Regions from separate parts of the Serratia sp. NA_112.1 genome, predicted to be linked through region 1. Evidence: predicted binding sites of a transcription regulator. Region 1 holds the regulator's gene; each other region holds the start of a gene.
The links. The regulator Fur, encoded in region 1, represses iron uptake genes when iron is present. The targets are predictions, from matches to a motif close to ATAATAATGAGAACNACTATCAA.

Region 1 (3,212 bases):
CGCTGTCGCAGGAGGAACAGCACAGCTACCGGCAATGCGTCAGCCGCTTAGAACAGGTGGACTGGCAGCTTGAGCAGCCGCTGGATCTGGCTCGTTATGCGGAAATATTCACCGTTGATGAAGTACCTCGCATGGCCTATCCGGCGCAGATCCGTTCCGATATCGACCATTACCACTATTATTCCGTGCTTTCCCATGACCGTACGCTTGATCGGGTAAATCAACTTTTTGGTGAATACCTGATCGCCGATAACCGGCGACGGATTACGGCGGGTAATTACTGGTGCCCGACCGCTGGAGTAGGGGACGCGGTGTTACCGGAGCAGGGCGGGGCATTGCATTTTCTACCGGGGCGGCAGGCGAGTGCAGCCGATAAGACTCGCATGGCAAAGCTGATTTTCACCACCAGTTACCTTGAATACTGCTCTATCGGCAATCGAGCTGGGCTGGATCTGGTGTCATTGCAGCAGGCGCAAAATATTGAGCCTTATCTCGGGCTGATCACGGTAGCTTACGATCGGCGTGGAGAGTTTGTCGGCTTTTTTAATGCGGCCACCATCAGCGAGCTGTATGGCATAGAAGCGGATTATCATTATCGCGATGAAATAAAACCGCTTGATGAGGCTTATGACAGCTTTGTGCAAAGCCTGTGCACTGCTGACGATTATTTCATCTGCAGTCTGGCAATCGAGAGTCAATTCCGCGGACAAGGGCATTTTAACCAATTGTTTGCGCTGATAAAGCAGCGAGCACAACAGCACCAGGCGAAAAATATCGTGCTATGTGTATGGCAACGCAGTGATGCCAGCCAAATTTATCTGAACAAGGGGTTCCGTGTTCGAGGTGTATTCGATCACGCCTGGCCGTTGTTTTTTGATCGGTTGCTGTTTCTTGAGTATGAGCTGTGAAGAGGTTTGCCCATCCGCGTGTCGGCGGGTGAGTTGACGGTGAAGTGAGTGTAAGTGGGAAGACGGAAAGAAGTGCCTCTGCAATTGTTGTATTTCAAGCTGTGAACTTTCCCCGGGCCTGTCCGGGGATTTTTTTATCTGTTCAGTTAAGGCGGTTCTTAATGCCGGTTAAGGGCATTATTTTTTATCGTGCAGAGTTTCGTCTTCGCGGCAGTCACCAATTGCACAGTGGCCGTACAGGTACAGGCTGTGGTTGCTGAGCTTAATGCCGTGTTGCTTGGCGATATCACGCTGACGAACTTCGATTGATTCATCGCTGAATTCGATCACTTTGCCGCAGTCCAGGCAAATCAGGTGATCGTGGTGATGCTGCTGGGTCAGTTCGAACACGGACTTGCCGCCTTCGAAGTTGTGACGGGTCACAATGCCGGCATCATCAAATTGGTTCAGTACGCGGTAAACCGTAGCCAGGCCAATTTCTTCGCCCATATCTATCAGTTTTTTGTACAGATCTTCCGCACTGACGTGATGGCATTCCGGATTTTGCAGTACTTCCAGGATTTTGAGTCGCGGAAGCGTGACTTTTAAGCCGGCCTTCTTCAATGCGGTGTTGTTGTCAGTCATGCGGATTCAGTCCTGTTACTATGCTAATCAAGTTGAGGCGTTCTCGCCTGTGGCATCGGTCGGCACAAAGAGTTAATTGCGTCTCATTATAGAACCGGTTGACCTAAATAGAAACCGCCGGTTGTTAACAAAGATATAATTGCACTATTGCATGTTGCACACGCAACGTCTTGATGGGCGGGATAAACCGATAACTCAGTCTACCTTGACGATGTGGGAAGTTACAAATATGTATCTTCGATTGCAGTAATCAGTACTGCCAATGATGGCCCTGCTGGCAACACTATGCACTTTGCAGGGCTTTTGTTCAACGTTTGGCGTTAGCCGACGATTTCGGCCAGGCTCAGCTCTTCGACGATTTGTTTTACCCAGCCTTCAACACGCTCATTGGTCAGCTCAGGTTGACGGTCTTCGTCAATTGCCAGACCAATAAAGTGGCTGTCGCTTGCCAAACCTTTTGAGGCTTCGAAATGATAGCCTTTGGTTGGCCAGTGGCCGACTATGGCAGCGCCACGCGGTTCAATGATGTCGCGGATGGTGCCCATTGCATCACAGAAATATTCTGCGTAGTCTTCCTGATCGCCACAGCCAAACAGGGCTACCAGCTTGCCGTTGAAGTCGATGTCTTCCAGCGTTGGGAAGAAGTCATCCCAGTCGCACTGGGCTTCACCGTAGTACCAGGTTGGGATACCGAGCAACAGAATATCGAAGCCTTCCAGGTCTTCTTTGCTGCTTTTGGCGATGTCGTGAATTTCGCACACATCGTCACCAAACTGTTGCTTAAGAATTTTCTGGATCATCTTGGCAATGTTTTCGGTATTGCCAGTGTCGCTGCCAAAGAAAATGCCTACATTAGCCATATCGCGTATAACCTTTAAATTCAATAAATTGCATTACACGATGTTAGCGATGACCACGATAACACCGATTAAAATGATGCCATGGCAAGGGGGACCCTCACCGGTAATTGCGTATCATGCCAGAAATTTACCCCGGGGTTTTATCACGTTTATGCGATACCGGGTGGAATAAAACGATGTTGATCGGGCGTCATCCTTAACGCCGCGCCGCATGTGCGGCTGCAATGATCAATGTTCTGGCTGGTCGTCCGCCAGTTGTGCCAACAGCATTTGCTCAATAAGCTCGCTGCGGCTGATATTCCGCTGTTCCGCCAGTTTGTTCAGGGCGTCCACCGCATCCGCGTTAATCTTCAGTTCCACACGCCGTAAACCACGGACTTTATCGCGTCGAAGCTGATTACGCTTATTGATTCTAAGCTGTTCATCTCGGGATAGCGGGTTGGTTTTCGGGCGCCCCGGACGGCGTTCATCTGCGAACAGATCCAGCGTCGTGCGATCCGTTTGTTCTTTTGCCATAGGTAGCGGTACTGCAAGGGAGTTTGCATCTAAAAGCGCGTAGACGCTTCTGGATGGTTCGGTTAACACACTTCGGGCCAATAAACCCTAACCCAAATTTACCCCCAGCCAGGCGTTAATCAACACGCCGGGCACGGCGGCAAAATTATAGCGCGCCATATTACCCCAGCAGGTGGAGCAACGACAATGCTTAACTGAGCCGAAAACGCGCTAAGTCGTTATCTTTAGCGCGTTTTTTCACCAGATGGCCGTTTTGGGTGGTTGTCCGCACCAGGGGAAAGCGCCGGTCGGCTCAGGCTTCGTC
Region 2 (3,212 bases), on a different contig from region 1:
TGGCACACAGGCGTCGTGCAATCTGCGGGGCCACCAGCGCAATAAAGGAGATTGGCCCGGCTACGGCGGTGGCTGCGGCCGTTAGCGTTACGCCGATCAACAGCAGCATAATGCGCGAGCGTTCTACCGGCACGCCCAGCGCGCAGGCGGTATCGTCACCCATATCCAGCAGGCGCATACGGCGGGTCAGGGTAAGCAGTAGCAGGCAGCACAGGGCAATCACCGCCAACACTGGCAGGCTTTTCGCCCAACTGACGCCGTTAAGTGAACCGGCGCTCCACAGCCCGGCGGTCATGGCGGATTCCAGCGAGGCGCTGATGATAATCCAGGTATTGCCGGCCACCAGCAGGGCGCGTACCGCGATACCGACAATAATCAAACGGAATGACTCGACGCCATTACGCCATGCCAGCAGATAAATCAGCGCGGCGGTTAATAGCCCACCGGCCAGCGCCCCGGCGGTAATGCCGATAACGCCACTGTTAAACAGCACTATGGCCACCAGGACGCCGCTGTAGGCACCGGTATTAAAGCCAATCACGTCCGGGCTGCCGAGCGGGTTGCGCAGTATCGACTGGAAAATGGCCCCGCTGAGCCCCAGTGCCGCCCCGAGCAGCAGCGCCATGATCACGCGTGGCAAGCGCCACTGGGTGACGATCACCGCCAGATTGGCCGGGCCTTCACCGCGCAAGGCGTCGATCACCTGTGCCGCCGTCAGTGACAAGGCGCCTGAACCCAGGGCATAAATTGCCAGCGCCAAAGCAGCCAGCAACAGCAGCAAGGCAGTCAGTGCTGGACGCGACAGGGCGCGCATTTTGTGAATGGCCATCAGACGGGCCGCAGACGTCGACATCAGCGCTGCCTCCTGAACATATGGCGTTGCCGCACCAGCATGATCAGCAGTGGGGCACCAATCAGGGCGGTGACGATGGAAACGCGCAGTTCACCGGCCACCAGGAAGCGGCCGATCAGATCGGCGCTCAGCAGCAGGATAGGGGTCAGTACCAGCGTCCATGGCAGCATCCAGTGCAGTTCGGAACCGCCCAGCCGCCGGGCGATGTGCGGCATCATCAGGCCCACAAAGGCGATGGGGCCGACGGCAGCGGTAGTCCCGCCGCACAGCAGAGTAATCGCCAGCAGGCCCAGCAATTGAGTACGGACAATGCAGGTACCCAGCGCGGTGGCCAATTCATTGCCCATGCTCAGGCTGTTCAGCGACTTGCTCATCCACAGCGTAATCAGCGTCCCCAACAGGATCGGCAGGGCGACGGTGCGCACCACCTGCATATTTTGAATATCCAGCGAACCGGCCTGCCAAAAACGGAGCTGGTCGAAAACCAGTGGGTTCAACAGGGAAATCCCGGAGGTCATGCCTTCCAGCACCGCCGCCAGTGCGACACCGGCCAGCGTCAGGCGCACCGGGTTGAGGCTGCTGCCGCCCAGAGCGCCTATTAGCGCCACCAGCAGTGCAGCAAACATCGCGCCGGCAAAGGAGAACCACAAATATTGGCCGACGTCGACGGCACCGAAGAAGGTGATCCCCAGCACCACGGCAAAGCCTGCTCCGGCGTTAACCCCGAGAATGCCCGGATCGGCCAGTGGGTTGCGGGTGAGGGTTTGCATCAGCACGCCGGACAGGCCCAGTGCGATACCGGCCAGAATACCAACCAGCGTACGTGGCAGGCGGGCGTTGGTGATGATGGTGCAGTCCGCGCCGCTGCACTGGCCTTTCAACGCCAGGATAACCGTGTCGAAGGGAATAGATTTAGCGCCGAGTGACAGGCTGAGCAGCATAACGATCAGTAGCGCACCAACGGCAATCAGCAGGCCAAACAGCCTGCGACGAAATGAACGGGAAGTACCGCCAATAAGACGCTCCTGGGGAGCGGGGACGGGCTGTGTGCCTGAGCGTGTAATCCGTAACATACCAATCCATTATTTAATTGAATATAAATGAGTTTTATTATCATTATTGATTGCTTTCGTCTATGGTACCATGAGTCCCTTCGCTATTGCAGCATATACCCTTCATTCTTGAAGCTGCATCTGTGTTGGCTGCGAGCGCTCACCCCAGTCACTTACTTGAGTAAGCTCCTGGGGATTCTCGCTCTTGCCGCCTTGATGCAACTCCAATTATTTTGGCTATAGACGCTGCCCTTTTTTCTTTAGTTTTGGTGAGAAAGCTCATGAGTAAGCCCTCTATTTTGCTTGATTTTGGCCTGCTTAAGACCAATGGCGCTTTTCGTGCCGTTTTTTGCGCGCGCTTTATTTCGATTTTAGCGTTGGGGTTGATGGCCATTGCGATCCCGGTGCAGATCCAGTCCTTGACCGGGTCGACGTTGCTGGTTGGGTTATCGGTAACGCTGGCGGGTAGCGGCATGTTTGCCGGTTTGCTGATGGGGGGCGTGCTGGCCGACCGCTACGAACGCCGTCGCCTGATACTGTTCGCCCGCTCTACCTGCGGTATTGGCTTTGTCGGTCTGTGTCTGAACGCTGCACTGCCCACGCCTTCATTAACGCTGATTTACTTGCTGGCAGTCTGGGACGGTTTTTTTGGTGCGGTTGGCGTCACGGCGCTGCTGGCGGCGACACCGGCGTTGGTAGGGCGTGAAAATATCGTGCAGGCCGGGGCTATCAGCATGCTGACGGTGCGCTTTGGTTCGATCCTCTCTCCGGCGATCGGCGGGCTGGTGATTGCCAACGCCGGTGTGGCATGGAACTACGGTCTGGCCGCATTTGGCACCTTGCTGACGCTGATCCCGTTACTGCGTCTGCCACAGTTGCTGCCGCCGCCGCAGCCGCGTGAGCACCCGCTACGTGCGCTGGCCGGTGGCTTTGGTTTTCTGTTCCGCAACCGGGTGATTGGCATGGTGGCGCTGATCGGCGCGCTGTTGACCATGGCCAGTGCGGTGCGGGTGCTGTATCCGGCGATGTCCGGTATGTGGCAGGTCAGTGCGGCCCAACTGGGCTTTATGTATTCGGCGGTGCCACTGGGCGCAGCCATTGGTGCCTTTACCAGCGGCCGGGTGGCTCATGTCGCGCGTCCGGGCTGGATGATGCTGATGACGGCGATTGGTGCTTTCGTCGCTATCGGTCTGTTCGGTCTGATGCCGTGGTACGGCCTGGCGCTGTTGTTCCTGGTGGTTTTCGGCTACCTGAGCGCGCTGAACTCACTGCTGCAATATGGGTTGATCCAGAACCTGACGCCGGAT
Region 3 (3,212 bases), on a different contig from region 1:
TGTGCTGAAGCGGGATATCGATGGCGGGGAGGTGTCCGGTGACGAAGCGGATAAAGCCGCTCGGGAAGAGGACCTGCGATTACTTTTCCGCCAGTTGGATCGTGAAAGCCGCCTGCTGCCGAAAATCAGCGCAGCGCTGACGCGATTACATAACGGCGAATACGGCTATTGCCGTGAAAGCGGTGAGCCTATCGGGTTGGCGCGCCTGTTGCTGCGGCCGACGGCGGAGCTAAGCATTGAAGCCAAAACCGCTCAGGAAATGCGCGAGCCACATCTGCGTAAACGGGGCTAAGTTCACGGCTGGCTACTCGTGGCCAGCCGCTATTTTGTCGTCAGTTCGTATTCATTTTAAGCAAACGCACGCTAACTTGGTGGGGAGGGTAGGAGTTTTCAGGTTTTACCGTTGACCAAATGGGTGGCTTCGGTTTTTATGAGGGCATGACCCACTCAGAGACGGAAGCGCCATGGAACAATTAAGAGGTTTGTACCCGCCGTTAGCAGCATATGACAGCGGTTGGCTGGACACTGGAGATGGCCACCGGATCTACTGGGAGCTGAGCGGCAACCCAAAAGGTAAGCCGGCGGTGTTTATTCACGGTGGGCCGGGCGGCGGTATTTCCCCTTATCACCGCCAACTGTTCGATCCGCAGCGTTATAAGGTGTTGCTGTTCGATCAGCGTGGCTGTGGCCGTTCCAAGCCGCACGCCAGTCTGGACAACAACACGACCTGGCATCTGGTGCAGGACATTGAACGGCTGCGCGAAATGGCCGGTGTCGATCAGTGGCTGGTGTTTGGTGGTTCCTGGGGCTCGACGTTAGCGTTAGCCTACGCGCAAACCCACCCGCAACGCGTCAGCGAAATGGTGCTGCGCGGTATCTTCACACTGCGTAAGCAGGAGCTACATTGGTACTATCAGGACGGTGCCTCGCGATTCTTCCCGGAGAAATGGGAGCGCGTCTTGTCGATTCTTTCAGAGGAAGAGCGTAAGGACGTCATTGCGTCTTATCGCCAGCGCCTGACCTCAACGGATTTGCAGGTGCAGCTTGAGGCGGCGAAGCTGTGGAGTGTGTGGGAAGGGGAGACGGTTACCTTGCTGCCAAGCAGCGAGTCGGCTTCTTTTGGTGAGGATGACTTTGCGCTGGCGTTTGCCCGCATAGAAAACCACTATTTCACCCATATGGGCTTCCTGGAGACCGATGATCAACTGCTGCGCAATGTCCCGCTGATCCGCCATATCCCGGCGGTGATTATCCATGGTCGCTACGATATGGCTTGCCAGGTGCAAAACGCCTGGGATCTGGCGAAGGCCTGGCCGGAGGCGGAACTGCATATCGTCGAGGGGGCCGGACACTCGTTTGACGAACCGGGTATCCTGCATCAGCTGATGCAGGCCACCGACAGGTTTGCCGCAAAGTGACATGAAGCCCGCCATCTCGGCGGGCTTCAGACAGATGGCAAACCTCATTTCTACATAGAGCGAGTAGAGGTCGATAAATAAAAAATCAGGAAAATCAATTTATTGATTTTCGGCTAATCACCACAAAGCAGGAAAAACCACGCTTTTTCCTGCTTTGTCAGCAACCTCAAGCCCGCCATCTCGGCGGGCTTTTTACTATTTGGACTTCGGCTCGTACGGCAGGCGTGAAAACTTGTGTGATTCGACGCGGTAATGCGCCACGCGTTCGCGGAAATAATCACGCAGGTGCGCTGGCTGTTCGCGCTCAACCATTTCCGGGATCACCGGCATGTTGTAGCGTTCTTTGAACGCCACACCGGAAGCCGCGAGATCAACGTTCACTTTGTCCATCTCTTTTTTGGAAAGCTCTGCCAGATTGTAACCCACCGTATTCTCCTTACTGTTACCGCATTGGATCAGCGCAGAAGGTAATGCACCCGGCGGCGCTTGGCAAGCCTGAAGCGAAGAAGGGGAGTTAAATTCAAAGAATGACAGGTGCTATGAAGGGTTATTTATTACACTGATGGCAATGTAATCTATTTATTATTTTAAATAAGAATGATTCGCCTTTTGATTAAATATATAGATGTAAATGGTTATCATAATAATTCAAATTAATAACTTGTTTTTTATGTAAGTTGTTGATTTTAATTTAATTAAAAATTAATTGGGTAATGATGTGAATCAGGTGTGTTTATTTTGTTTTCACCAAGGCATAATGCGTGGAAATTAAGTTGATACCTGCAAAATAAAGGAATGATTATGCTGATGCCAGAAATGACCAAGAAGCTGAATGAGCAACTGAACCTGGAGTTTTACTCTGCCAACCTGTACCTGCAAATGAGCGCATGGTGCAGCGATAAAGGCTTTGAAGGGGCCGCCTCATTCCTTAAAGAGCATTCTCAGGAGGAGATGCAGCACATGCAACGCCTGTTCGAATACCTGAGCGATACCGGTTCCCTGCCGCTGCTGGGCAGCATCGCTGCACCGCCGGTTGAGTTTGCCTCCCTGGCGGATGTGTTCCAGCAGACTTACGAACATGAGCAACTGATTACCCGTCAGATCAACGAACTGGCGCATGCTGCCATGACTGCCCACGATTACTCTACCTTCAACTTCCTGCAGTGGTACGTTGCCGAGCAGCACGAAGAAGAGAAGTTGTTCAAATCCGTGCTGGATAAACTGGCGCTGGTGGGTAACAGCGGTAATGCACTGTTCTTCATTGATAAAGATCTGAAGAAAATGGGAGCGGCTGGCGAGAACGGTAACGGCCAGGTTTAATTACCCTGGTTGAAAACCGCGTGCCGGCGTTGCCCGATGCGCGGTTTTTTTATGCCCTGAGTTTATCGCGGTTATGCAGCGATATGTGCTACCAGATCGCAAAATACCAGCGTTCTGCTCGACTTGCATAATAACACTCGTTATCATTTGACCCGATACGCTACAGGGATGGTAGAGAGTTAAAACAGTGGGTTACTGGTTAATCCCTTCTTCTGTTTACCCGTGGCGCAATCATCTGCGGTGGGTTGGGCTACTGATTCATCGCCCTGGCGGTTAGCCTTAACCCTTATCACCCTCGATTATTGCTGTAAGGGATATCACTGTGATTGGTAAAATTCGTTCTTCTTATCGCCTGTTTTCCACTATTTTCGTGCTGTTTGTTGGGCTTTCTTCACAGCAGGCTCTGGCGCATGCTCATTTGAAAGTTGAAACACCGGCGGCAGATGCCAGCGTTAGCACGGCACCAAAAGTGCT
Region 4 (3,212 bases), on a different contig from region 1:
GGTCAGCCAGAAAAGGATTGACCATCAGCCGCTGGACATCGCTGTCATTGTTGGCGAACAGCATTAGCGTCTGGCCATTCAGGCCTTCCGCCAGGTTCTCCCCGGCCAGTTGAATAATATCTTTGCGGATCCCTTGGCTGTGGCTGTTGTTCAGCTTGGCGGGTAGCGTCGCCAGCGTAAAACCCAACTGCTCGAGCATTTGCCCCTGGGAAGAGGCGGCCGTCCACAGGTTGGCGGATTTGCCGTCGGCGTTGAAGACCAGGGCAGAGACCGGTTGTTCCGGCAGTTTCATGCGTTGCTTCAGTGATTGCTCACGCGCATCGAAATCACTGACGACTTTCTGCGCCTGGGCTTCATGCCCGGTAGCCTGGCCCAGCTCGAGTGCCAGTGCCTGCCAGCTTTTGTCGTCGTAATTGACCACCAGCACCGGGGCAATGGCAGAAAGCTGGTCGTACAGACGTAGGGCGGAATCGGCACCGGTAGCCGAGATGATAATCAGATCGGGAGCCACACCCGCAATGGTTTCTGCGTTGGGTTCGCCGATATACAGACGTTTAACGCCGCGCTGCGTTGCGACAGAGCTCCATTGATGGAAGAACCCTTGTGAGTCTGCCACCCGGTTGTTGGGGGTGGTGGCGCCACTGGCGATCACCGGGGCATCAATCGCCAGCAGGGTACCGGTGACGGTGACGCTGGTAGAAACGATGCGGACAGGGGGCTGCGTGAGGGTCACTACGCCGTGTGAGGTTTCAATTTTTCGTGGCCAACCGGCGTCTGCGGCATGGGCCGAGCCAATCAGCATCAGCCCAAACAGCATCAGGCTGAAGACGGGGTTCTTCTTCACAATGCATTCCTTAGAAGTTAAATAATAATACTTATCATTTATATAATGAAAGCTGCTGGTTTTATATCACGATTATGAATGGAATAACTGTTTACATTTATTGACATAGAATATTCACGAGGGTAATTTAACGCGATTCAATACAAATGATAATCATTATTATACGGGTTATTGTTCATGATGCGAAAGGGAGCACCGATGAGCGTTACATTAAACAGTACCGGGCAGAAGAAGCCGCAAAGCAAGGGTAGCGAACAACCTGCTGCAAATGTGTCGCCGACCTCCGGCTTTTTCTTTACCTCTCCTTTCCGTAGCTTGAGCACCCAAGGCTGTTTCGCCAAAATCACCCTGCCGGCTCAGGGAGGGGATCAGCTTAACGGCGAGTTCCAGCAGGCGGTACAACATGCTTTTGCCGAAGCCAGGCTGGCGGGGGTTAAAAACCCGGTACTGTGCGGCGCGATCCCGTTTGACACTCATCAGCCCTCCGCGCTGTTTATTCCCCAACAAACCCAATGGTTTGAGCGTGATGTCTTTCTGGCTGGCGTAGCTTCTCCGCAAGCCGCGTTGCCGGAAATTATCCGCCAAAATGAAGTGCCTGCCCAGCAACCCTTTATGCAAATGGTGGCGGATGCGGTGGAAGCGACCCGCGGTGATCAGTTGGATAAAGTGGTGCTGTCGCGCCTGCTGGAGATTGAAACCCGTGAGCCGGTAGATCGCCAGGCGTTGATGGCGCGGATCATCGCCCAGAATCCTCATGGCTTCCACTTCCATGTCCCGCTGGAACAGGGGGCATTACTGGGAGCCAGCCCGGAATTGCTGTTACGCAAATCCGGCGCGCAGTTCTATTCCAACCCGCTGGCCGGTTCTGCCCGTCGTGATGCCGATCCGCAGCGGGATCTGGAAGTCAGCCAACGGCTGTTGGTGTCAGAAAAAGATCGCTATGAGCACCAGTTTGTCACTGAAGGAATGCGGCAGGTGTTAGCCGATCGTTGTCGTTATCTGAATATTCCCACCGTGCCTGAATTATTGAGCACCACCACCCTGTGGCACCTGTCCACACCTATTGACGGTGAAGCCGCCAGCCGCGCTGAAAATGCGCTGTCGCTGGCCTGCCTGCTGCACCCGACACCGGCGCTGTGCGGGACGCCGACCGCGTTGGCGCATCAGGTGATCAAGCAGTTGGAGCCGTTCGATCGCGGCCTGTTTGGCGGCATCGTCGGCTGGTGTGACGCCGAAGGCAACGGTGAGTGGGTCGTGTCCATCCGTTGCGGCACGGTGCAGGGCAATCAGGTGCGACTGTTTGCCGGTGCCGGCATTGTGCAAGACTCTTCGCCGGAATCCGAATGGCATGAAACCGGCACCAAACTCAGTACCATTTCGCGGGCGTTTGGCCTGAACCAAGGATAGACATTCCCATGACCATTGCTTTTACCCCCTGGCCTGAGGCGTTAGCCCATCGTTATCGCGAACGCGGCTATTGGACCGACCGGCCCCTGACCGACATCATCACTCGCCAGGCCAAAAATGACGCTATCGCGCTGATCGACCCGGAGCAAAGCCTGAGTTATCGGCGGCTTAATCAGCTCTCCGATCGGCTGGCCGCTGCCCTGCAGCGCCGTGGCATTCAAAGCGGAGAGACTGCGCTGGTGCAGTTGGGCAACGTGGTCGAGTTCTATGTGACCTTTTTCGCGTTGTTGAAAATTGGCGTGGTACCGGTGAATGCGTTGTTCAGCCATCAACGCAACGAGCTGAACGCCTACGCCGTACAGATCAAGCCGGCATTGCTGATTGCCGACCGCCAGCATGGCCTGTTTGGTAACGACGAGTTTCTGGCGACGTTTCGCGCCGAGCATCCTTCACTGCGCGTGGTGGCACTGCGCAATCAGAACGGGGGCGAGCAGTCGCTGGCGGCCTGGCTGGAAGAGGACTGCAGTGGTTTTGTCGCGACGCCAAGCCCGGCCGATCAGGTAGCGTTTTTCCAGCTTTCCGGTGGCAGCACCGGCACGCCAAAGCTGATCCCGCGAACCCACAATGATTACTACTACAGCATTCGCCGCAGCGTGGAAATTTGCCATTTCGATGTCGATACCCGTTACCTGTGCGCGCTGCCGGTCGCCCACAACTATCCGATGAGTTCTCCGGGCATCTTGGGCGTGTTTTATGGCGCCGGGTTGGCGGTGTTTGCCAGCGATCCGGATGCCGGACAATGTTTCCGTTTGATCGAGCAGCATCAGATTAACGTGACGGCGCTGGTGCCGCCGGCGGTGACGCTGTGGCTGCAGGCGATTGAGGAGTGGGGCGGTCGGCAGCAACTGGCCAGCCTTAAGCTGCTGCAGGTGGGCGGTGCCAAGCTGGGCGAAACCCTGGC

Region 2: a site for Fur is predicted at 1,948-1,970, ahead of fepD (Fe(3+)-siderophore ABC transporter permease). Genes of this name have one in related genera too.
Region 3: a site for Fur is predicted at 2,044-2,066, ahead of ftnA (non-heme ferritin). Genes of this name have one in related genera too.
Region 4: a site for Fur is predicted at 985-1,007, ahead of ACUTQ5_RS18525 (isochorismate synthase). Genes of this name have one in related genera too.

What each region holds. Positions count from the first base shown of each region.
Region 1 covers NZ_JBQZFO010000001.1:342,655-345,866, forward strand. The annotation lists gene ACUTQ5_RS01715 (glycosyltransferase) at 1-908, shown strand, start outside; gene fur (ferric iron uptake transcriptional regulator) at 1,086-1,532, opposite strand; gene fldA (flavodoxin FldA) at 1,853-2,392, opposite strand; gene ybfE (LexA regulated protein) at 2,621-2,908, opposite strand; gene ybfF (esterase) at 3,201-3,212, opposite strand, start outside.
Region 2 covers NZ_JBQZFO010000011.1:84,622-87,833, reverse strand. The annotation lists gene fepG (iron-enterobactin ABC transporter permease) at 1-853, opposite strand, end outside; gene fepD (Fe(3+)-siderophore ABC transporter permease) at 853-1,926, opposite strand; gene entS (enterobactin transporter EntS) at 2,187-3,212, shown strand, end outside.
Region 3 covers NZ_JBQZFO010000003.1:141,378-144,589, forward strand. The annotation lists gene ACUTQ5_RS08365 (TraR/DksA C4-type zinc finger protein) at 1-292, shown strand, start outside; gene pip (prolyl aminopeptidase) at 465-1,418, shown strand; gene ACUTQ5_RS08375 (DNA polymerase III subunit theta) at 1,614-1,844, opposite strand; gene ftnA (non-heme ferritin) at 2,220-2,738, shown strand; gene yobA (CopC domain-containing protein YobA) at 3,061-3,212, shown strand, end outside.
Region 4 covers NZ_JBQZFO010000011.1:81,065-84,276, reverse strand. The annotation lists gene fepB (Fe2+-enterobactin ABC transporter substrate-binding protein) at 1-844, opposite strand, end outside; gene ACUTQ5_RS18525 (isochorismate synthase) at 1,043-2,251, shown strand; gene ACUTQ5_RS18520 ((2,3-dihydroxybenzoyl)adenylate synthase) at 2,260-3,212, shown strand, end outside.